DNA from 4 places in the Aliiglaciecola aliphaticivorans genome. Region 2 is predicted to be linked to each of the others. Evidence: predicted binding sites of a transcription regulator. Region 2 holds the regulator's gene; each other region holds the start of a gene.
What was found. Region 2 encodes LexA, which represses DNA repair genes until DNA is damaged. Its sites were predicted from a motif close to TACTGTATNNNNATACAGTA; they were not measured.
Positions count from the first base shown of each region.

Region 1 (5,259 bases), on a different contig from region 2:
CCTGTTATAATCAACATCCGTCTAGATGGGGTCATCGCTAAGGGATTGGCAATGAAAGGCGTTTTCATCACATTTTCAACCACAGGGTGGCGACCTTGTTCGTAGAATATTCCGCTCTGTTCAGACATTTCCGGACAATGTAAATCTAACGCTTCTGCTCGTTGTGCTAAATTACAAATAACATCTAACTCAGCCAGTCCCATAGCACTTATCATGAGCTCATTTAATTGGGGTAATAATAAATCGAAGAGCTGATCATATAACTGCTTTTCCAAAGCGAGTGCGCGTCCTTGGCTGGTAAGTACTTTGTCTTCGTGCTCTTTGAGTTCTGGAATAATATAGCGTTCGTTATTTTTTAAGGTTTGACGGCGGACATAATCCGCAGGGACCTGATCGGCAAAACTGCGACTAACTTCAATATAATAACCGTGCACTTTATTGTAATTTACTTTAAGTGAGGGAATACCCGTTCGTTCTTTTTCTCGAATTTCCAACTGTTCGAGATAGTCTGTAGCACCTTTGGCTAGGTTTCTGAGTTCATCCAATTCTGCATTGTAGCCTGGGGCGATCACACCTCCATCTCGTATCAATACCGGTGGGTTAGGGATGATTGCGTTGGATAACAATTCACCAAGTTCAGGAAAATTGTTGATATCTTCACTCAATTTAACAAACTCTGGTCCTAAATTTGCCAAAGTTTGTTGAACCTTTGGTAGCATTTCAAATGCATTGCCTAATCGGGAAAAGTCTCTTGGACGAGCGGAACGTAAAGCTAACCTGGCTAAGCAGCGTTCCATATCGCCTACAGATTTAAGCATATCTCGCAAATCTTCGTATTCGCCTTCATGTAAGGCTTTTATTTGCTGTTGACGGCTATTAATAACCTGTAAGTCGCGCACAGGGGTTTGGATCCAGCGTTTTAATAAGCGACTACCCATGGGCGTAACCGTATAATCTAGAATACTCGCTAAAGTATGTTCAACGCCGCCAGATAAATTCAAGGTTAACTCTAGATTGCGCCTGGTGGCTGCATCCATGAGTACGGTATCGTCATTATTTTGCAATTGGATTTTGCGTATGTGCGGTAAAGCCGAACGTTGGGTGTCTTTAACATATTGAACAATACAGCCAGCAGCACAAATCGCAATTTTTGCATCTTGCACACCAAAGCCATTGAGCTCTGTGGTGCCAAATTGTTGGTTTAGTTGCTTGTTGGCCGTTTGCAGATCAAATTCCCATACAGGACGTCGCCTTAAGCCTGCGCGATCATCGATTAAATGCAGATGACTAAACCCCTCAGGATATAGCAACTCGGCAGGATTACAGCGTTGTAATTCAGCTAATAGAGCTTCTTCTCCAGTAAATTCAGATAAACTAAAACGGCCGCTTGTAATATCGATCACGGCAAAACCAAACACGTCTTTTTGGGAAAACACAGCCGCTAACAAATTATCTTGCTTGTCTTCGAGTAAGGCTTCATCGGTTACTGTGCCTGGGGTGACAATTCGTTGTACTCGCCTTTCGACTGGACCTTTGCTGGTGGCAGGATCTCCCACTTGTTCAACTATCGCCACCGATTGCCCCATTTTAACTAACCGGGCAAGGTAACTTTCTACAGCATGATAGGGCACACCGGCCATAGGAATGGCGTTCCCACCTGACTTGCCTCTGGCGGTTAAGGAGATATCTAGTAGTTCCGAGGCTTTTTTTGCATCGTCAAAAAACAGCTCGTAAAAATCGCCCATTCGATAGAAAAGCAGAATATCTGGATGTTCAGCTTTTATGGTTAAGTACTGACGCATCATGGGAGTATGACTATCTAGATCTGGCTGTTTAACGCTATTACTCATTGAGGTTGGGATCTCTTTGCAGGTTGAGGTTATGCTTGAATAAATGACTTACCTAAAGCAAGACAATTAAAAACAATTGGGCATTATAAGAAGTATGGGTTTTTTTTCTAGCAGTTGTTAGTACAATCTGCCACTTAAAATTAATATTGGAGCATATTTGTATATGTTAACCGAATCAATCGATTTAATGGCGCAGCAACTTGGTCAGCAGTTACAACAAAAAGGTTGGACGATAAGTTGTGCAGAATCTTGCACCGGCGGAGGCGTTGCCTTTGCAATCACCAGCGTTGCGGGAAGTTCTGAATGGTTTAAGCAATCCTTCGTTACTTATTCTAATGAAGCAAAACATGATTTGTTAGGGGTTAGACAGGAAGTTTTGATTTCCTTTGGCGCTGTGTCTGCTCAGACTGTTGAACAGATGGCTTCAGGATGCGCACAAAAATCCCACGCCGAAGTGGGCGTTTCCATAAGTGGTATTGCCGGACCTGATGGTGGGACAGAAGACAAACCTGTAGGTTTAGTGTGGTTTGGCTTTTATATCAATGGTGATATTTTTACTGAAAAACAGATATTTTCTGGGGATCGTCATGAAGTGAGGCTGCAAGCTATCGAGTTTGCGTTAAAACAGGTTAGTCAACGAATTTGTTAAGGCTTTACATATTGTTAAGGCGTTAATACGTCTTACCTTTAATAGACATTTTTAACTCATCAGGTCAGAAAATTACAAAACAAGTAAAACTGTACTTGCAACTGTATAATCATACAGTATACTTCTCAGCATAAACTTTAGGTTATGAAACAAATAAACAAGTTCGTTGAACCCTTGTTTAATTTATCACGCTATTTTCGAAGGATATTCCGATGGACGATAATAAATCTCGCGCATTATCAGCTGCTCTAGGGCAGATTGAAAAACAATTTGGTAAAGGTGCGATTATGCGCCTTGGAGACAACCAAGCTTTAGATATTGAAGCGGTTTCAACCGGCTCTTTGACAATTGATATTGCGCTGGGAATAGGTGGCTTGCCATGTGGTAGAGTCGTCGAAATTTATGGTCCAGAATCATCTGGTAAAACAACCCTGACCTTACAAGCTATCGCTGAAGCACAAAAAATGGGTAAAACTTGTGCCTTCGTAGATGCGGAGCATGCCTTGGATCCAGTCTATGCGGCCAAATTAGGGGTGAATATTGATGATCTGTTGGTCTCTCAGCCTGATACCGGTGAACAAGCATTAGAAATCTGCGATATGTTAGTGCGTTCTGGTGCGGTTGACGTTGTAGTCGTCGATTCCGTAGCGGCGTTAACGCCGAAAGCTGAGATTGAAGGTGATATGGGAGATTCCCACGTTGGTTTGCAGGCACGTTTGATGTCACAAGCGCTACGTAAACTAACCGGTAATATCAAACGGTCAAACACCTTAGTTATCTTCATTAACCAAATTCGTATGAAAATTGGGGTGATGTTTGGTTCTCCAGAAACCACAACTGGTGGTAATGCCCTTAAGTTTTATGCTTCGGTAAGATTAGATATACGCCGTATTGGTGCGATTAAAGACGGCGATGAAGTGGTTGGTAATGAAACCCGAGTTAAAGTGGTTAAAAATAAAGTTGCTCCGCCATTTAAACAAGCTGAATTCCAAATTTTATATGGCCAAGGTATCTGTAAAGAAGCTGAGTTGATTGACTTAGGTGTAAAGCAGAAGTTTGTTGAAAAGGCGGGGGCTTGGTATAGCTACAATGGAGAGCGTATCGGTCAAGGTAAAGCCAACGTGGTTAAATACCTACGAGAACACACTGATATGGCTGATGATATTGAGAAACGCCTCAGAGCTGAGTTATTACTGTCTAAAACAGTCAAACCAGAAGATCCTATAGCTTCTGAGGATGTGTTGTAACCCTAACCTTACACACATTCCCTAAGCGTGAGTTCCCCGCTAATTTTATTGGCGGGGCTTTTTAAATACTGAAATAGATACTTTTCTTTGTAAACTTTCCATCTTATGCGTAAATTTTTTACAATTTGGATTGCCTGTCTTTCCCTTCTACTTTTTTCTTTATCTCTGAATGCCGATTAACGGGTTCATTTAAAATTCTCTTATCTAATTGAAATATAAGAATAAAATGTGCTTTTCATGTTCATTCTAATATTTCTTTGCGCTGTTACTTCACGATGGTGCGGTTTCTGCAACCCTTTAGACTGAATAACAACACAATCAAAGTGAAATTTTGATTATTTTTTCGATCATTAAAAGGAGATATTTATGAGTAATGAAGTGAAACAAGTAAACAAAGTAACTGATGTGATTGAAGTATTAAGCGCTGGCGCAGACTTTTATGAAGAAAGTATCGACAAAGCATCTCATCAATCGGTGAAACAAGTTTTTGCAAGAATGATGTTTGAGAAAAAGGCGGCAATCGAAGCTCTACAGCCTTTCGCCATTGCTGAAAAAGGTGAGAAAGAAAAAGGTGAATCCATTGCGGTTAATATACGAAACATGTACACCAAATTAGTCGGTGCTTTGTCTTTCGACAAAGAACATACGTACATTAGTCAACTTGAAGAAGTTGAAGATAAAACCTTAGAAATTATTGATGAGGCTCTTAAAGAAACTCAGCCTGATACATGCACCTTAGCACTTCGAGAAATCCGTGGCACTATGCAAGCTTGTCACGATGAAATGAAAGCTCTGCAGGAAATCACTGCTTAGCCGATAACTTAATAGTTATAAGCCGCTCACAGGGCGGCTTATAATGTGATTTTAAACTAATCAATGTTCATCAGTGAGGTACATTATGGATATCATTCGACTTATTTTAGCTATTCTATTGCCACCCGTAGGAGTCTTTCTTCAAGTAGGATTCAGTGGCGCTTTTTTCTTAAATATTCTGCTGACTATTCTTGGTTACTTACCCGGAATAATCCACGCAGTTTGGATTATTGCCAAAAGATAAAGTTAATAATATTAAGAGTAAAGTCCGCAGCAATATAATTTAAATTTGCAAGCGGACTACTTTCATTGCAGATACCCTTACTCTGATTGTGCTTGTTCTTTCACGACGAGCTCAGTGAATAGTGGGAAATGATCAGAATCGATGGAAGGCAGCCTTTTTATGTCTATCAGCATGAAGTGATGTGAATGAAAAAGGTGATCAAGAGGCCATCGAATTACTGGATAGTCTGCATGAAAGGTATTGAAAAAGCCCCTGCCAATTCTAGGATCTTGTAATCCACTCTTATGACGAAAATTTCGTGTAGTAGGAGACCAGGCAACGTCATTTAAATCTCCAGTCACTATGGTCGGTTGTAGAGAGTTTTTCACTTCATCGGCAATCAAAAGTAACTCTTTGTCCCTGGGCTTTGCTGTTTCGTTTTCTGTTGGTGACGGGGGAGCAGGATGCATAAAATGA
Region 1 is NZ_BAAGTF010000029.1:158,238-163,496, forward strand. It holds gene mutS (DNA mismatch repair protein MutS) at 1-1,850, opposite strand, end outside; gene pncC (nicotinamide-nucleotide amidase) at 2,014-2,499, shown strand; gene recA (recombinase RecA) at 2,712-3,746, shown strand; gene ACYVIL_RS15665 (PA2169 family four-helix-bundle protein) at 4,113-4,559, shown strand; gene ACYVIL_RS15670 (YqaE/Pmp3 family membrane protein) at 4,645-4,803, shown strand; gene ACYVIL_RS15675 (endonuclease/exonuclease/phosphatase family protein) at 4,881-5,259, opposite strand, start outside.
Region 1: the regulator LexA is predicted to act here: its motif matches at 2,599-2,618, upstream of recA (recombinase RecA).

Region 2 (5,259 bases):
ATGATCGAGTTCGGTTGTCGCTGTGCTCATAACTGCTCCCCTTATTGACCTGTCATTACGGCGTTAATATCTTTGGCTTGGACCATGTCGCCGGTATCGTTACCCCAAGCATTACGTTCATAAGTAATAACTGCAGCCAGTTCACTCATGGTTAATTGTTTTCCAAAGGCTTGCATGGCAGTCCCCGTTTTACCGTTTACAACGATATCGATGTGAGCCGCCATATCATTGAGAACCATGTCACTGCCGACCAAAGCGGGAAATACGCCGGGTAAACCTTGCCCATTTGGTTGGTGACAAGCAGCACATGCACGCATGTAAACCTGTTCACCATTGCTCATCAATTCTTCCATGCTCATATTCATGGCGAGCAATCGTTGCTCTTCTTCTTTTGCTTTGCGCTGCACTTCTTCTTGAGCGTTTATCCATTGTTCATATTCGGCAGGTTCTTTGGCGATAACAACAATGGGCATAAAGCCGTGATCTTTTCCACATAGCTCGGCACATTGACCGCGATACACACCTGGTTCAATGACGTTTGCCCAAGCTTCATTAATAAATCCAGGGTTTGCATCTTTTTTAACCGCAAAGTCAGGAACCCACCATGAATGAATGACGTCATCGGAGGTCACAAGAAAACGGACTTTTTTACCCGTTGGAATAACTAAAGGACGATCAACTTCCAGGAGGTAGTTGTGGCCTTTTTCAAATTTGTTATTGATCTGTTCTTGTTGAGTGGCCATCACGGAGTAATATTCAACATCGTTCTCCATGTATTTATAATGCCACTTCCATTGGGAACCCGTCACCAGAACAGTGACGTCTGAATTTTCAGGATCTTCCATTGCGATCAATGTTTTAGCTGCTGGAAATGCCATTACCACGAGAATAATGAAAGGGATTATTGTCCATGCAATTTCCACTTTGACACTTTCATGAAAATTAGCAGGTTGTGCGCCTCTGGATTTACGATGGAAAATCATACTCCAAAACATCACACCGAATACCAACACTGCAATTACGACACAAATGAAAAACATCAGCATATGCAAGTCATAAACTTGACCACTAATTTCTGTCGCGCCTTTGCGTAAATTTAATTGATACTGATCAGCAGTCGAAGTCGATTCTGCGGACACTGTAAATGCAATTAGACTGGTCAGTATTACCAATATGCTGGACCATATCTTTTTCACTCAACACCTCCTGATGATGTAAGCCTTTTCCAAAGGAGCAAAGCAGAGTAATAAACCGCAAAAGACTCTAACATGGTAAATGACTTGAAAGCTTAATGTTACACAACTGTAAAAACTAGTATAAGAATTACTCAACTAAAGTCTGACGTCTAGTGTTTTTTGTTAAAATTTTAATCAACCGGTTGATTTTCAATCAAAATAGAGGGAAAAGTTATCTTTTATATCAATTTGAAATAGATACACTGAATATGGAATTTGAACTGGTAATTTTTGTCTTTAAAACGAAAAATTCCTAACTGAAGCGGTTCCCAAGCTCCATGATATGAAATAAGTAAACGAAATTTTGTTGAGAAAAGTGAATTTATTGAAGGGGAGAAAATAGATAATTAACAATTTAAATTTTTTAAATAACCAAATACAAGTCATTAAAAAGGTGACTAGATAAGTCACCTTTTTGGAATTATTCAACTTTAGACAATTTGGTTTACATCCAATCAGCGTTACGAATAACCCCCACGGCAATACCTTCAATGTTGAAAGGTTGAGAGGCTAAATCCACTTTAATAGGATTAAAATCATCATTTTCAGCATGTAGGATGACTTCCCTTCCACGCTTTTCAAGACGCTTAACCGTAACGTCTTCATCTACTCTCGCCACAACAACCTGACCATTATGAACATCTGTAGTGCGATGAACAGCTAGCAAATCGCCATCCAAGATACCGATATCTTTCATACTCATGCCGCTAACTCGCAGCAAAAAGTCTGCGCTAGGTTTAAATAAGTCCGGATCAACTTTGTAGTGACACTCAACATGCTCTTCGGCCAAAATAGGTTCGCCCGCAGCCACACGCCCAATTAAAGGTAAACCGGCTTCTTCCAATTCATCTTCCAAAGGAACATTCAGTTTAATTCCTCTTGAGGTACCGGGAAGAATCTCAATGACACCTTTGCGGGCCAGTGCCTTAAGATGCTCTTCAGCCGCATTAGCCGATTTAAATCCCAATTGACGCGCAATTTCAGCACGCGTAGGCGGCATTCCCGTTGCTAGCATGGTTGTTTTTATTAATTCAAGAATTTCGCTTTGTCGTGGTGTTAGTGGACGCATAAACAGCCTGTTTTTCTATACAGTTTAACTGTTAGTATATACAGTTGCGAAGATAACACAAATTTTGTTTTTCATTTATTGCTGAATTATCAAAAACCTATTCAGCTAATTAGGGTGACTTTACATGCCGTAACAATATAAAATGGTTGTTCAACTTAATAGACGTTAGTCTGCGCATTTTAGTATGCAAACATGAATAGAGTTGTACTCTTCATGCTATGCTTTTAACGATTTCGAAACCTCAAGGTGTTAAATATGGATTGGCTGCATAATTTGCTGCTTTCGATTTTTGCTTTTCCCGTGAAATGGCTAGTTAAAGTCAATAGTATTCCCACTGACATTGAAACTGAGTTAGGAATAGATAAAAGCAAACCTATTGTATATTTGCTTAGAACCCACTCGATTACCGATCAACTTGCCCTAAAAATGTCTACCAAGAAGGTTGATTTGCCCAACCCGACCAAGAAAATCGTTATTGGCGGAGAAGAACACAGTGCCAGCGTTTTCCTAGAACAACCTCAATCCGTCATAGGTAGAACCATTAAAGGGACTAAAATTGCGGCAGATTTAACCCATCTATTTCAGCTCCACAAAGACAATACAGATCTAGATTTGCAAATCGTCCCAGTCACGGTTTTTTGGGGACGTGCTCCTGGCAGAAAATCTAACGGTTTAGCCGATCTCCTTGCAGACAAAGCATCGCCAAGTTGGTTACGAAAGTTTTTTATAGTGCTGTTTTTAGGCCGTGATAATTTTGTTTCTTATAGTAAAGCCGTATCTTCAAGGGATATGACCAAACTCCCTGGCACTGAAGCTGAAATCGCACACAAATTAATTCGCTTGGCAGGCACGCATTTTCACCGAAAAAGACAGGCATTTAACGGTCCAATGCTGTTAGAAAAGCAAGAATTATATAATTCAATTCTTGGTTCAGTGACGGTCATCAATGCCATCAATGAAGAGTCTAGACAAAAGAAAATACCTTTGTCCAAAGCCAAGGCCAATGCAAAATCTTACATCAACGAAATTGCCGCGGACTACCGTGAAGGGTTGATCCGTTTCGGCGATCGGGTGCTAACGCGGATCTGGAATAAAATATACGATGGAATCGAAGTAGGTCACGCGGATAAAGTCAGAAAGCTCGCTCAAAATGGTCATGAAATCATATACGTTCCCTGCCATCGCAGCCATATGGACTACTTACTGTTAACTTACGCAATTTATCACCAAGGCTTGGTTACTCCGCATATCGCTGCTGGAATTAATTTAAACTTTTGGCCTGTTGGCGGCATTTTCCGGCGCGGTGGCGCATTTTTCCTACGCCGCAGTTTTGCTGGTAACAAACTCTATATAAGCGTATTTCGTGAATACTTAGAACTGTTATTTAACAAAGGCTATTCCGTTAAATATTATGCTGAAGGCGGACGAAGCCGCACGGGACGACTGTTACCTCCGAAAACCGGAATGTTAGCAATGACCTTGCAGGCCATGATTAAAGGGGTAAATCGCCCAGTGAGCATAGTGCCTGTGTATATAGGTTATGAACACGTAATGGAAGTGGGCAGTTACCTTAGTGAGTTAAAAGGCAATACTAAGAAGAAAGAATCGATATTTGGTTTATTTTCTGTCGTCAGAAAGCTGAAAAACTATGGCCACGGATTTCTCAATTTTGGCGAACCTATCCAGCTTAATAATTTCCTCGATGAGCAGGTACCCGATTGGCGTGACGCACAAAACAGTGAAGTTGATAAAAAACCAAGTTGGCTCACTCCCACAGTAAATATCCTTGCCAACCAAGTCATGGTGCGAATTAATCAGACAGCGGCGATAAGTGGTATGTCATTGTGTGCATTGTGTTTACTTTCTGCTAAGAAAAACGCCATGGGGCAATTGGAATTAGAGCAGGCTGTTGATGATTATATTCATTTACTAAAATTATCGCCGTACAGTGAACTGGTGAGCCTGCCGGATAAGAATGGCCATGAAATTGTAGAACAAACCCTAAAACTGGGGAAAATGAATGTCTCGGAAGATAGCTTTGGCAAGATTATCTCTCTAGAACAACGTAATGCCGTAATGCTAACTTATTATCGCAATAATATTTTGCACTTGTTCGCCATCCCTGGGTTAATTGCCGCCATCGTGTTTGCCCACAATGGGTTAGGTAAAACCAAACTGCTTGATCTTATTATGCGCCTTTATCCGATGTTGCAGCGAGAGTGGTTTTTGTATATGTCGCCTGAACAAGCAAAAGAATATGTGGAAGGGCTAATTGATAGCATGTTAGAAATGGGCATGATTGTCACAATAGGGCGTAAATTAGCCCCCGCCGAGCCGACAGCGAATTCATTTTATTCATTATGGTTACTCAATCGTTGTATTCAAGAAACCTTGCAACGTTATGCCCTAGTATTGTCTTTGTTAGCAAAAGAAAAGAAAATGAGTCGCAGCGCTTTAGAACGGCAAAGTGCCAAGTTTGCAGAACGCTTAGCCGCTTTGCACGGTATCAGTTCGCCGGAGTTTTTCGATAAAAATGTATTGGCAAGCTTCGTGAATGCACTACGGGAAAATCAGCTTCTCGCGGACAGTGAAGATGGTCAATTGCAACATTCAGAAACAAGCGAGACCTTGCGCCAAGATATCATTGCATTAATCGCACCTGAAATTGCACAGCGTTTGGAAAAGCTCTACGCACTGCAAAACTAATCGCATAAGCAAAAATAAAAAGGCCTGAGTCCGATACAATATCGAAATCAGGCCTTGGTTACCCCTTAGCAATGAGCCCAACTAAATGGGGTCACTTCATTAAGGAGCCATTTGCATTTTTTGGCAACTATTTAGCTAAATCAGATAAAAAGAATTGATAAGCTGGATTGCTTGTTTGTTCGTCATATTGATAGCCAAGTTTATCTAGATGCTGATCGAAGTCGACTCTCCCTTGATCAGGTAAATCAA
Region 2 is NZ_BAAGTF010000018.1:65,432-70,690, forward strand. It holds gene ctaD (cytochrome c oxidase subunit I) at 1-30, opposite strand, end outside; gene coxB (cytochrome c oxidase subunit II) at 42-1,196, opposite strand; gene lexA (transcriptional repressor LexA) at 1,681-2,304, opposite strand; gene plsB (glycerol-3-phosphate 1-O-acyltransferase PlsB) at 2,560-5,010, shown strand; gene ilvA (threonine ammonia-lyase, biosynthetic) at 5,138-5,259, opposite strand, start outside.

Region 3 (5,259 bases), on a different contig from region 2:
ATTCTGTTGTAGGCGGGTGCTTTAGCCCCGCACCATTCATTGCCGTGAAAAATCCATGGCCTGTAGTCGGCGGCTTTAGCCCCGAGGATTGTTTTCATTCCTCCATGTCCCCCCCCCATGGCCTAAAGACCATGCTACAGTGATTAACGTTTTTTGTTGGATTTGCCTGCCGCTTTGTTGTGGGGCTGATTATCACTGAATCGTGTCAAACCTTGCTGGGCCTTAGGGTTTCCTTTACCTTTGCCTTTAGCATAAGCCTTATTTCGAGACCGTTTTGCATAGGCATTGTGGGCCTTGCCACTTAACTCTTCTTTGCTTTCTGCTGGCACCAGATGTTTAGCACCACTGCCAATTAAATGAGCTTTACCCATTTCTTTTAACGCTTTGCGGATCACCAGCCAGTTGGCTGGATCGTGATAACGTAAAAAGGCACGATGCAGGCGACGATGTATCTCACCTTTTGGCACAGTAACTTGTTCACTTTTGTGATTGACCTTATGTATGGGATTTTTGCCCGTATGATACATAGTTGTTGCGTTGGCCATGGGCGAAGGATAGAAATTTTGCACCTGATCTAGCTTAAAATTATGCTCTTTTAACCACATAGCTAAACTCACCATATCCATATCTTCGGTACCCGGGTGGGCAGAGATAAAATACGGAATGAGATACTGAATTTTGCCCGCTTCCTTGGTGTATTTGTCGAACATTTCTTTAAAGCGCTCGTAAGTTCCCATACCAGGCTTCATCATCTTGTCCAATGGCGCTTTTTCAGTATGCTCAGGAGCAATTTTTAAGTAGCCTCCCACATGATGAGTCACTAACTCCTTGACGTAGTTTGGATCTTCAATGGCCAAGTCATAACGCACACCAGAGGCAATTAACACTTTCTTAACCCCTTCCACTTTGCGCGCTTTTTTATATAACTCAACAGTAGGTGTTTGGTCGGTGTCTAAATGCCCACATATATCTGGCCACACACAAGAAAGGCGACGACACGTTTGTTCCGCTTTGGCGCTTTTGCAACGCAATTTATACATATTGGCAGTAGGACCGCCTAAATCGGAGATCACCCCAGTAAAACCTGGAACTTTGTCGCGAATTTGCTCAATTTCACGAATTATTGATTCTTCAGATCGACTTTGAATAACCCGACCTTCATGTTCAGTAATAGAACAAAATGTACAACCACCAAAACAACCACGCATGATATTCACCGAGGTTTTAATCATGTCGTAGGCTGGAATTTTGGCTTTGCCGTAGCTTGGGTGGGGAACACGAGCATAAGGTAAATCAAATACCGCATCCATCTCTTCGGTTTCTAATGGAAAAGCAGGCGGGTTAATCCAAATAATACGATCGCCATGCCGCTGAGCCAGTGCGCGGGCACAACCTGGGTTGGTCTCTTGATGTAAAATCCGCGATGTATGGGCATAGTGTGTTTTTTCAGCTCGCACCACATCATACGGGGGGAGCATAACGTAAGTCTTTTCCCACGGCTTTCTGCGCTGAGTTTTAGAAGTAAATGGCTGAACGACTACAGGTTTGGCTTTTTGTGCGTCATCAATAACTTTATTTTGCTCATCTTCAGCCACCGCGCATTTATCTTCAATGTACTCATAAGGGCTGGGAATAGGATCAATTTTTCCAATCACATCAACATGTGTAGAATCAACCCCTTGCCATTCAGGTAACGGCTCTTTACGGATCACCGCAGTACCACGAATATCCTGCATATCAGCAATGGTCTCTCCCGCGGCAAATCGATGGGCCATTTCTAACAACGGGCGTTCAGCATTACCAAACATCAACATATCTGCTTTTGAATCGAACAATACGGAACGTTTTACTTTATCTGACCAATAGTCGTAGTGGGCGATGCGTCTTAAACTAGCTTCAATTCCGCCAATTACCACTGGTTTTTTGTAAGCTTCTTTACAGCGTTGTGTGTAAACTGTCACTGCTCTGTCTGGTCGCTTTCCCCCTTCATTGTTTGGGGTATACGCGTCGTCATGGCGTAATTTACGATCAGCCGTATAACGATTGATCATCGAGTCCATATTGCCTGCGGTAACCCCAAAAAATAAGTTAGGCTCACCTAGTTGCATGAAGTCTTTTTTGCTGGTCCAGTCTGGTTGAGAAATGATCCCAACCCTAAAACCTTGAGATTCGAGAACACGGCCTATTACGGCCATGCCGAAACTCGGATGATCCACGTAGGCATCCCCGGTCACAATAATTATGTCACAGCTATCCCAGCCTAACTGATCCATTTCCTTTCTAGACATAGGTAGAAACGGGGCAGGACCAAAACATTCGGCCCAATATTTAGGATAGGAAAATAGCCCTCTTTCAGCTTTCATTCGCTGAACAGGCTGTCGCATAACAGTCATGTATTGTACCAAGAAGTTAAGGGTTCAAAATTTTGCGGAGTATACCAGAAAAGCCTTTCAACAAGAACATTATCACCGAATAGAGATTCACAGTGATAATACAAAGTGTCAACTTAACTGCTCACGCTTTGTACACTCTCGTCTTTAGAATGCTCTTCTGACAACCCGTACAATTTAACACCTCCCTTCAACACTCCCTAGCTGTCATCTCCCTGGCTCTTTATTCATCGTCTCGCTTTGCAATAATTTCAATACCAAAGCCATTATCAATAATTTGTATTTCTATGGGTTGGCAACATATTTGGCAGTCGACGATTTGTTGTTGATTGATATCGTTAGCTTCATCTATTTCTAAATCGTTGTACGTCATACAATAGGGACATTCAAATTTACTGGCGACTGTGAGACTCATAGCGGCTCCTTGAATTGAAGAAGTTATAATTGTTTACGGAAAAATACTGAAAAAGTTTGAAAAACAAACCAATACTGACTGGATATACAGTAGTTTTTAAAATACACTGGGTGCGTGTCCAATCGATATTTTAATATGCTTTGATGAAAGAACTCCCGAGCAAATATTATTTAACCCATTTTCATGAGTTTCTGGCATTCGTTTCTGGTCCTTGTGCACACTTACTCTCTATTGAAGATAGTGCCTTTATTGATAAATTCCACACTCTTTGTGAAGATGCGCAATGTTTATATGTTCGTGGACTCAATAGAAAATCTCCCATTATTAAGCGTAATTCTTTGTTTTACGAAGAGATTAACCATCACGAACTGCATTTAGATACACTTATAACAGAAGGGTTTTACACTCAGGTAAAAGAATCCCACATTGCAGAGTTAAGCAATAACCTGACTAAGCCGGAATTAGCACAAGTATTACGCAATGCTGAGGTCAGTTTCAGATCCTCGCAAAGTAAAGCCGACTATTTACAATTGGTGAAAGAGTCTTGTCAATTCGAAGACTATTCCTCATTGCTTGAACACCACTGTGTGCTGCGCCGAGGAAAAGACCAACATATAAACTATTTCTTGTTCTTATTTTTTGGTGATCTCAACAGCAACTTATCAAAATTTTCTATGCGCGACCTCGGTATTATGAAGACTCAACGCGGAGTGAGTACCGACAATGCACGATTCGACTTCATCGATGAAGCGAAAAGTGCGTTTTTCTATGCTCACCAGCGCCGAGAAGTGGCTTCCCTAACCCCTAGCCAACTGGTGTCACTTGCCAAGGATTTTGCTTCTTTTCCCGTCCCCCAAGGCACCGTTGCCAACAAATATTGCGACCGCTTTTTATTAAAATTAGGTAAAGCCATTCTTCCCCATGACTTACAACTTGGTATCAAGATATTGGCAGAGTCTGCAGAGCCGTTGGCCCAAGAGAAAGTTATTCGCGAGCAATTCAAACTAGGTAACAAAGATTGGGTAAAAAGCCGTTTAGAGAAGATTATTGAAGAGCCAGAGTCAGAAGCGTTACTCACCTTTTCCGAAGATTTTTTGGCTCGTAAATATCAACAAAAACGCACCAGTAGTCTTACCGATATGCTAAGGGAACAACGGACTAAAGTGTTTATTGATGAGATGTATATGGACTCGGTGGAGCAAGGAGTGAAGCTACACTACCAAAAGCAAAACAAACAGGCTTTTCGTACTGAAAATAGGCTGTGGCGAGCATTGTTTGGTTTAGTGTTTTGGCATGAACTTTTTGAAATGGATAGCAATGCACTAGTCACGGAATTCGATTACAAACCTCAGGCGATTAATCAAAATACTTTTTATCACCTTTACGAACAAGATATTGAGACACGACTATATCGCATGACCAGTGCGCAAATCACCTTTAAACAAGTTTCCAAGGTTATGCTCGAAAAATACGGTCGCCCTAACGGTATCTTTCGATGGCACAAATCCTTGCTCGAAGTTTTAGCCGTATTTTTTGATCATGTCGACATTGACGGTTTTAAAGCGCATTTGAGAATGATGGCAAAAGATTTTAAAAACTATGCAGACGGCTATCCGGATATCATGGTGGTAGACGATAACGGGCTGCGGTTTGAGGAAATAAAGGCTCCGGGAGATCAATTACGGAAAAACCAATTGTTAACCATAAAACAGTTGAGAAAATCAGGGTTTCAAGTAGCAGTCACCCAAGTTGAATGGTTTTTAGATCCCCAACAGCCCTATGCGGTCGTCGATATTGAAACCACTGGCGGTCGTGCAAACCTGCATCGCATAACCGAAATAGGCATTGCCAAAGTTATCAACGGCAAAGTGATTGACACTTGGCAAACCTTAATCAACCCACAACGCCATATTCCTCATAAAATCACACAATTAACCGGCATTGATGATGAAATGGTCAGTGATGCGCCCTTATTTGTGGAAATAGCAGAGAGCCTTCGCAATTACCTGTCTGATTGTGTATTTGTTGCCCACAATGTCAATTTTGATTATGGGTTTATCCGCGCGGAATTTGAACGTCTCGAACAAAACTTTCGCATGCCTAAGTTATGTACAGTAAGAGAGATGCGCAAAGCTGTACCAGGATTGCCTTCCTATTCATTGGCTAACTTGACCCGACATTTTGGCATAGATATGGCCCGCCATCACAGAGCCCTTTCCGATGCACAAGCCGCCGCAGAATTGCTGTTCATCATCAACGATGTCCGCCATCAAAAAGCCGATGAGCGCCAGTTACAATAACTAACGCCCTGTAGCATGGTCTTTAGGCCATGGGCGTTCCATGGGTTATTGGCATCCTTTGCTCGGGGCTAAAGCCGCCGACTACAGAAACCTGCAGAATTGACAGCCAACTTTATCCATGCGTAAATCTAATGATAGATCATCAATTTAACCT
Region 3 is NZ_BAAGTF010000001.1:74,540-79,798, reverse strand. It holds gene ACYVIL_RS00290 (YgiQ family radical SAM protein) at 144-2,393, opposite strand; gene ACYVIL_RS00285 (CPXCG motif-containing cysteine-rich protein) at 2,614-2,805, opposite strand; gene ACYVIL_RS00280 (exonuclease domain-containing protein) at 2,949-5,105, shown strand.
Region 3: the regulator LexA is predicted to act here: its motif matches at 2,878-2,897, upstream of ACYVIL_RS00280 (exonuclease domain-containing protein).

Region 4 (5,259 bases), on a different contig from region 2:
GACCGTGACGCTTGGTTTTACCCTTCACGTTTAAGGTACGAACACTGCTAACTTCAACTTCAAACAGTTTTTCAACTGCCGCTTTGATTTCAGCTTTGTTTGCGTCTTTTACGACTTTGAAAACAACAGCGTTGTTGCCTTCAGCAGCCATGGTTGATTTTTCAGAAACATGCGGTGCTAAAAGCACCTTAAGTAAACGCTCTTCAGAGATCATGCTAACGACTCCTCTAGCTGTTTAACTGCATCGGCAGTGATTAACACTTTTTCGAATGCAATTAAGCTTACTGGGTCAATGCCTTGAACATCACGTACGTCAACTTTATATAAGTTACGAGCAGCTAAGAACAAGTTCTCTTCTACTTCTGACGTTACGATTAACACGTCGTTAAGCTCAAGTTCGTCAAGCTTAGCAATCAATGCTTTTGTTTTAGGTGCATCAACACCAAATTTTTCTACCACAATCAAACGATCTTGACGTACCAATTCAGAAAGGATGCTACGGATAGCTCCACGGTACATCTTTTTGTTCACTTTTTGACTGTGATCTTGAGGTTTGGCTGCAAACGCACGGCCACCACCAACCCAAATTGGGCTGCGGATTGTACCAGCACGGGCACGACCTGTACCTTTTTGACGCCAAGGCTTCTTGCCACCGCCTCTAACTTCAGAGCGTGTTTTTTGTGCTTTAGAACCCTGACGGGCACCTGCACCGTAAGCCACTACTACTTGGTGTACTAGCGCTTCGTTAAAATCACGTCCAAAGGTTGCTTCGGAGACTTCAAGAGCGCTATTCGCGTCTTTCAATACTAATTCCATCACTTAACTCCCAGACGTTACGCTTTAACTGCAGGCTTGACGATAACGTCACTGCCTGGAGCACCAGGTACTGCACCTTTGATTAGAAGAAGGTTGTTCTCTGCGTCAACACGGACTAGTTCCAAAGATTGAGTAGTCACAGCTTTATTGCCTAATTGGCCAGCCATTTTCTTCCCTTTGAAAACTTTACCTGGGGATTGGTTTTGACCAATCGAACCAGGAGCACGGTGAGACAAAGAGTTACCATGTGTCATACGTTGGTGACTAAAGTTCCAACGTTTGATAGCACCGGCAAAACCTTTACCTTTAGAAGTTCCAGCAACATCAACTTTGGTAGCTTCAGTAAAAATTTCAACAGTAATTTCACTGCCTACTTCGATACCTTCACCTTCGTTGTTATCTAAACGAAACTCCCATAAACCACGGCCTGCTTCCACGCCAGCTTTAGCAAAATGACCTGCTGCAGCTTTATTTACGCGGTTTGCTTTTTTATCACCAGCGGTTACTTGTAGCGCGCGATACCCATCTGTTTCATCAGTACGTAACTGAGTCACACGGTTTGGGGTCGCTTCTATAACAGTCACAGGAATTGAAATACCATCTTCAGTGAAGATGCGAGTCATTCCTACTTTACGACCGATAAGACCAATCGCCATTGTTAAAACCCTCTCTTGTTAGCCCAGGCTGATTTGAACATCAACACCGGCAGCCAAGTCCAATCTCATCAATGCATCAACTGTTTTATCAGTTGGTTCAATGATATCTACCAAACGCTTATGTGTACGGATTTCATACTGATCACGTGCGTCTTTGTTCACGTGAGGTGAAACCAATATTGTATAGCGTTCCTTGCGAGTAGGTAGTGGAATAGGACCGCTAACCTGAGCACCTGTACGTTTCGCAGTTTCAACGATTTCAGCCGTAGACTGATCGATCAACTTGTGATCAAACGCTTTCAAACGAATACGAATTCTTTGATTTGGCATCGATTAAGCTCCAATCGAAAGAACAAAAAAAACCATCCACACCAACCTTTCATTAGGTGGGAGGATGCATGTAAACCGATGACCCACAATTGGGGTCTTGTTCATAATATTTCGGCATTCCCGCAAATTAATCTCTTTCGCTATTAATTATTGTTAGAACCGAAATCACTACCCATCAGGGCAAGTGGGCGCGAATTATACATGTGTACGGAATTAATGCAACGCCTATTACTAATTAAATGCAAGTTTATAAGGTTAAATTATAAACACAACAGAAACCCCCTCTTAAAACAATAAAAAACTGTACCAAGGAACAGGTGTATTTTAGTTACCATTTCACTAACCTTTTGATATTGCTTAGGCGCAAAGATGGTTACAAGGCCCAAAGCAATAAAAACGTTCTTTAGCTGTGCATTAGTAAAGGACAGTATTTTTTTAATCAAAAGGAATTCGCAAATGCGAGAATTGAATGAAATGCAATTAGAAGAAGTAAATGGTGGCGTCGCTCCCCTTGTAATTTTACAAGGGATGGCTGCGTTAGGTGGTTATATGGGGTTAACGGCCACTTTTAGTAAGTTCGGCACGGGGTTCGGCTACGGCATTTATGACGCAACTCATTAACCTAGAGGCTAAGATTATGTTAGAGATTAAAGAACACGATATATCTAAAGTATCAGGTGGCTTTGAAGTTCAAGATATCGGTTACTCAGTAGGCTACGGTGTTGGTTATGTATTTAGTGGTAAAGCTGGTTATCAATTAGGTATTTCGATATACGAGTTTCTTCACTAGGTTAACTCAAGCTAAAGGGGTGTAATCCCCTTTTTTCTCTTTAATTTAAAAGGTGAGGAAAAACAATGAACCGCAAATTTGTCATATTCACTAATAGTATTTTATTTTTAATGATAGCAACCAATCTCTGGAGTGCTACATATAATTGGATCGTCAATGATATTAATATGTCGACCAACCCCAGTTTGCAAACCGCTCTGTTATACATTATTTGCGGTTTTCTTTTTAACCAACATGATGCAGTAAAGAAAACTTAAATACGGCACAAAGGAGACTAAACGATGGACCCTAAATTAATCACATTTATAAACTGGACGTTTTATATTTCAATAGCTTTTGCCTTGATTCAGGTTTTAGGGAGTTGGTTTGCTGATGGCACCGACATTCTTGGAAATCCAGTGATGCATAGTGCAATGTTATTAATCATTATGAGCTTTTTATTCAACCAAAGTGTAAAACCAAACGAGTCCGAAGAAAAGCAATCTAAATCTTAGGTTTTGTTAATGATTACACTCAGTTATAGTTAGGGAATAAGTAATGACACTGACCGTAGTAGATGGCAACAGAACTGGTTATTGAAGAGACTCTTCAGAAAATAGATAGATTGTTGGAAGCTCATCCATCATTGATGGATGCATATCAGCAATTGGAACCGATAATTCTCAACTTGTTTGAAGCTCAGCGTATGAGTATTTTTCAACGCCGGCGGCAACATCAAGATTTGGTTGCCCGTTTTAAAACGGGTAAAGAGACGTTGCAAATCAAAGTTCCCATCAGTCCGCAGTCGATCGCTGGCTATGTTGCCCTGAGTCAAAAACCACTGTTAATTAGTGATCCTTATAATGTTCAGGAACTAGCTGATATTCACCCTCGGCTGAAGTTTGCTGACAAATTCGATAAAAATAGTTCCTTCAAGACTGAAAATATCATTTGTGTGCCTATTCTAAACGCTGGCGTACTCATGGGTGTTATGCAAATAATAAATAAAAAAGTAGGTGTTTTCGGTGATGCTGATTTGCGCTTAGCGAAATCATTATCAGAAATTTTAGGCAATAAATTTCGTTATGAGTTAGGTGGTACCAGTAATCCGTTTGATTATCTAGTCCACCGAAAGTTGATGTCTGAAAAAGATCTCAAGCAGTTCACTGAAACCAGTAAAGATATTCGTCAATTAATTCAACGCATGATCTCCGAAGCCCGCATTCCAGAAGATGAATTGGGAAATGCCCTTTCGGTTCACTATCAAGTTCCCTACATTAGTTATCTGCCTGAGAAATATCATGTTTTACAAAGTGGCAATAAGCTAAACCTGTCTTATTTAAAACGAAACTATGTGGTGGTATTAGCCGACGCCTCTGAAAACCCGATAGTTTTAATGGCAGAACCTAACAATGCTGCACTTTTAATGGAAATTGAAAGTGCCTTAGGGATAGACAGCTACGAAATCTCCGTAGGCTTGCCCAACCAGGTTTTACAATATTTAGGAGCCGGTGGTGGGGGCGGTGCGCCAGGAGAGATGGATGAAATACTGGACGAAATTGGTACCAGTAATGAAGAATTAGATGATACCAGTGAGGAGATGTCGGATGATGCTCCTGCAGTGGTACGTTTGGTTAGTCGAGTTTTACATGACGCAAAACGGTTAAATGCGTCAGATATTCATGTTGACCCGGAAAAGAACGGCCCAACACGGGTTCGAATGCGTATAGATGGCGTGTGCCGAGATATCACCCAAGTCCCCGCTTCTCATCATAGTGCGGTTATTGCCCGAATAAAAATCATGTCGAACTTAAACATCGCCGAGAAACGAGTCCCTCAAGATGGTAAGTTGGCATTTAAAATGTCTGGTCAATTGGTAGAAGTTCGAGTCGCCACTATACCTACGGTAGCCGGTGAAGGCGTGGTCATGCGGATATTGGCCTCTGGCGGCGCTTTGCCCATTGAAAAAATGAACATCTCTCCTAAAAATATGAGTATGTTAAGGGTAATGATTAAAAAGCCCCATGGAATATTGCTGGTTGTAGGCCCAACTGGCTCGGGGAAAACCACCACTTTGCATGCAATATTGGGTTATTTGAACACACCTGACAAGAAAATTTGGACCGCCGAAGACCCAGTGGAAATAACCCAGCCGGGTTTACAACAAGTGCAGGTGAGCCCAAAGATAGGATTTACCTTCGCTAATGCCTTAAGGGCTTTCTTACGTGCCGACCCTGACATTATTCTGATTGGTGAGATGCGGGATAAAGAAACGGCCCACGCAGGTATTGAAGCATCTCTAACGGGCCACTTGGTACTTTCTACTTTACATACCAACTCAGCGCCAGAAACCATTACTCGCTTATTAGATTTAGGATTAGATCCCGTTAACTTTTCAGATGCTTGTGTTGGTATTATGGCGCAACGTTTGATTCGTACGTTATGTTCGAATTGTAAAGAAACATACCAAGCAACTGAAACAGATATGTCCTTTATTCGTCGTCAATACGGCGAGCAATACCTTGAAGAACTGGATCTACAAGAGCCATTAATGTTGCATCGAGGTAAGGGGTGCGATGACTGTGGAGACACCGGATATAAAGGAAGAACTGGGGTCCATGAATTGTTGGCGATGACACCTGACCTTCGCTCTCTGGTGTATAAGGAAGCTTCGGTAACAGAGATGAA
Region 4 is NZ_BAAGTF010000003.1:286,392-291,650, forward strand. It holds gene rplW (50S ribosomal protein L23) at 1-214, opposite strand, end outside; gene rplD (50S ribosomal protein L4) at 211-816, opposite strand; gene rplC (50S ribosomal protein L3) at 834-1,472, opposite strand; gene rpsJ (30S ribosomal protein S10) at 1,491-1,802, opposite strand; gene ACYVIL_RS02325 (class IIb bacteriocin, lactobin A/cerein 7B family) at 2,259-2,423, shown strand; gene ACYVIL_RS02330 (hypothetical protein) at 2,407-2,592, shown strand; gene ACYVIL_RS02335 (hypothetical protein) at 2,874-3,086, shown strand; gene ACYVIL_RS02340 (ATPase, T2SS/T4P/T4SS family) at 3,221-5,259, shown strand, end outside.
Region 4: the regulator LexA is predicted to act here: its motif matches at 2,102-2,121, upstream of ACYVIL_RS02325 (class IIb bacteriocin, lactobin A/cerein 7B family).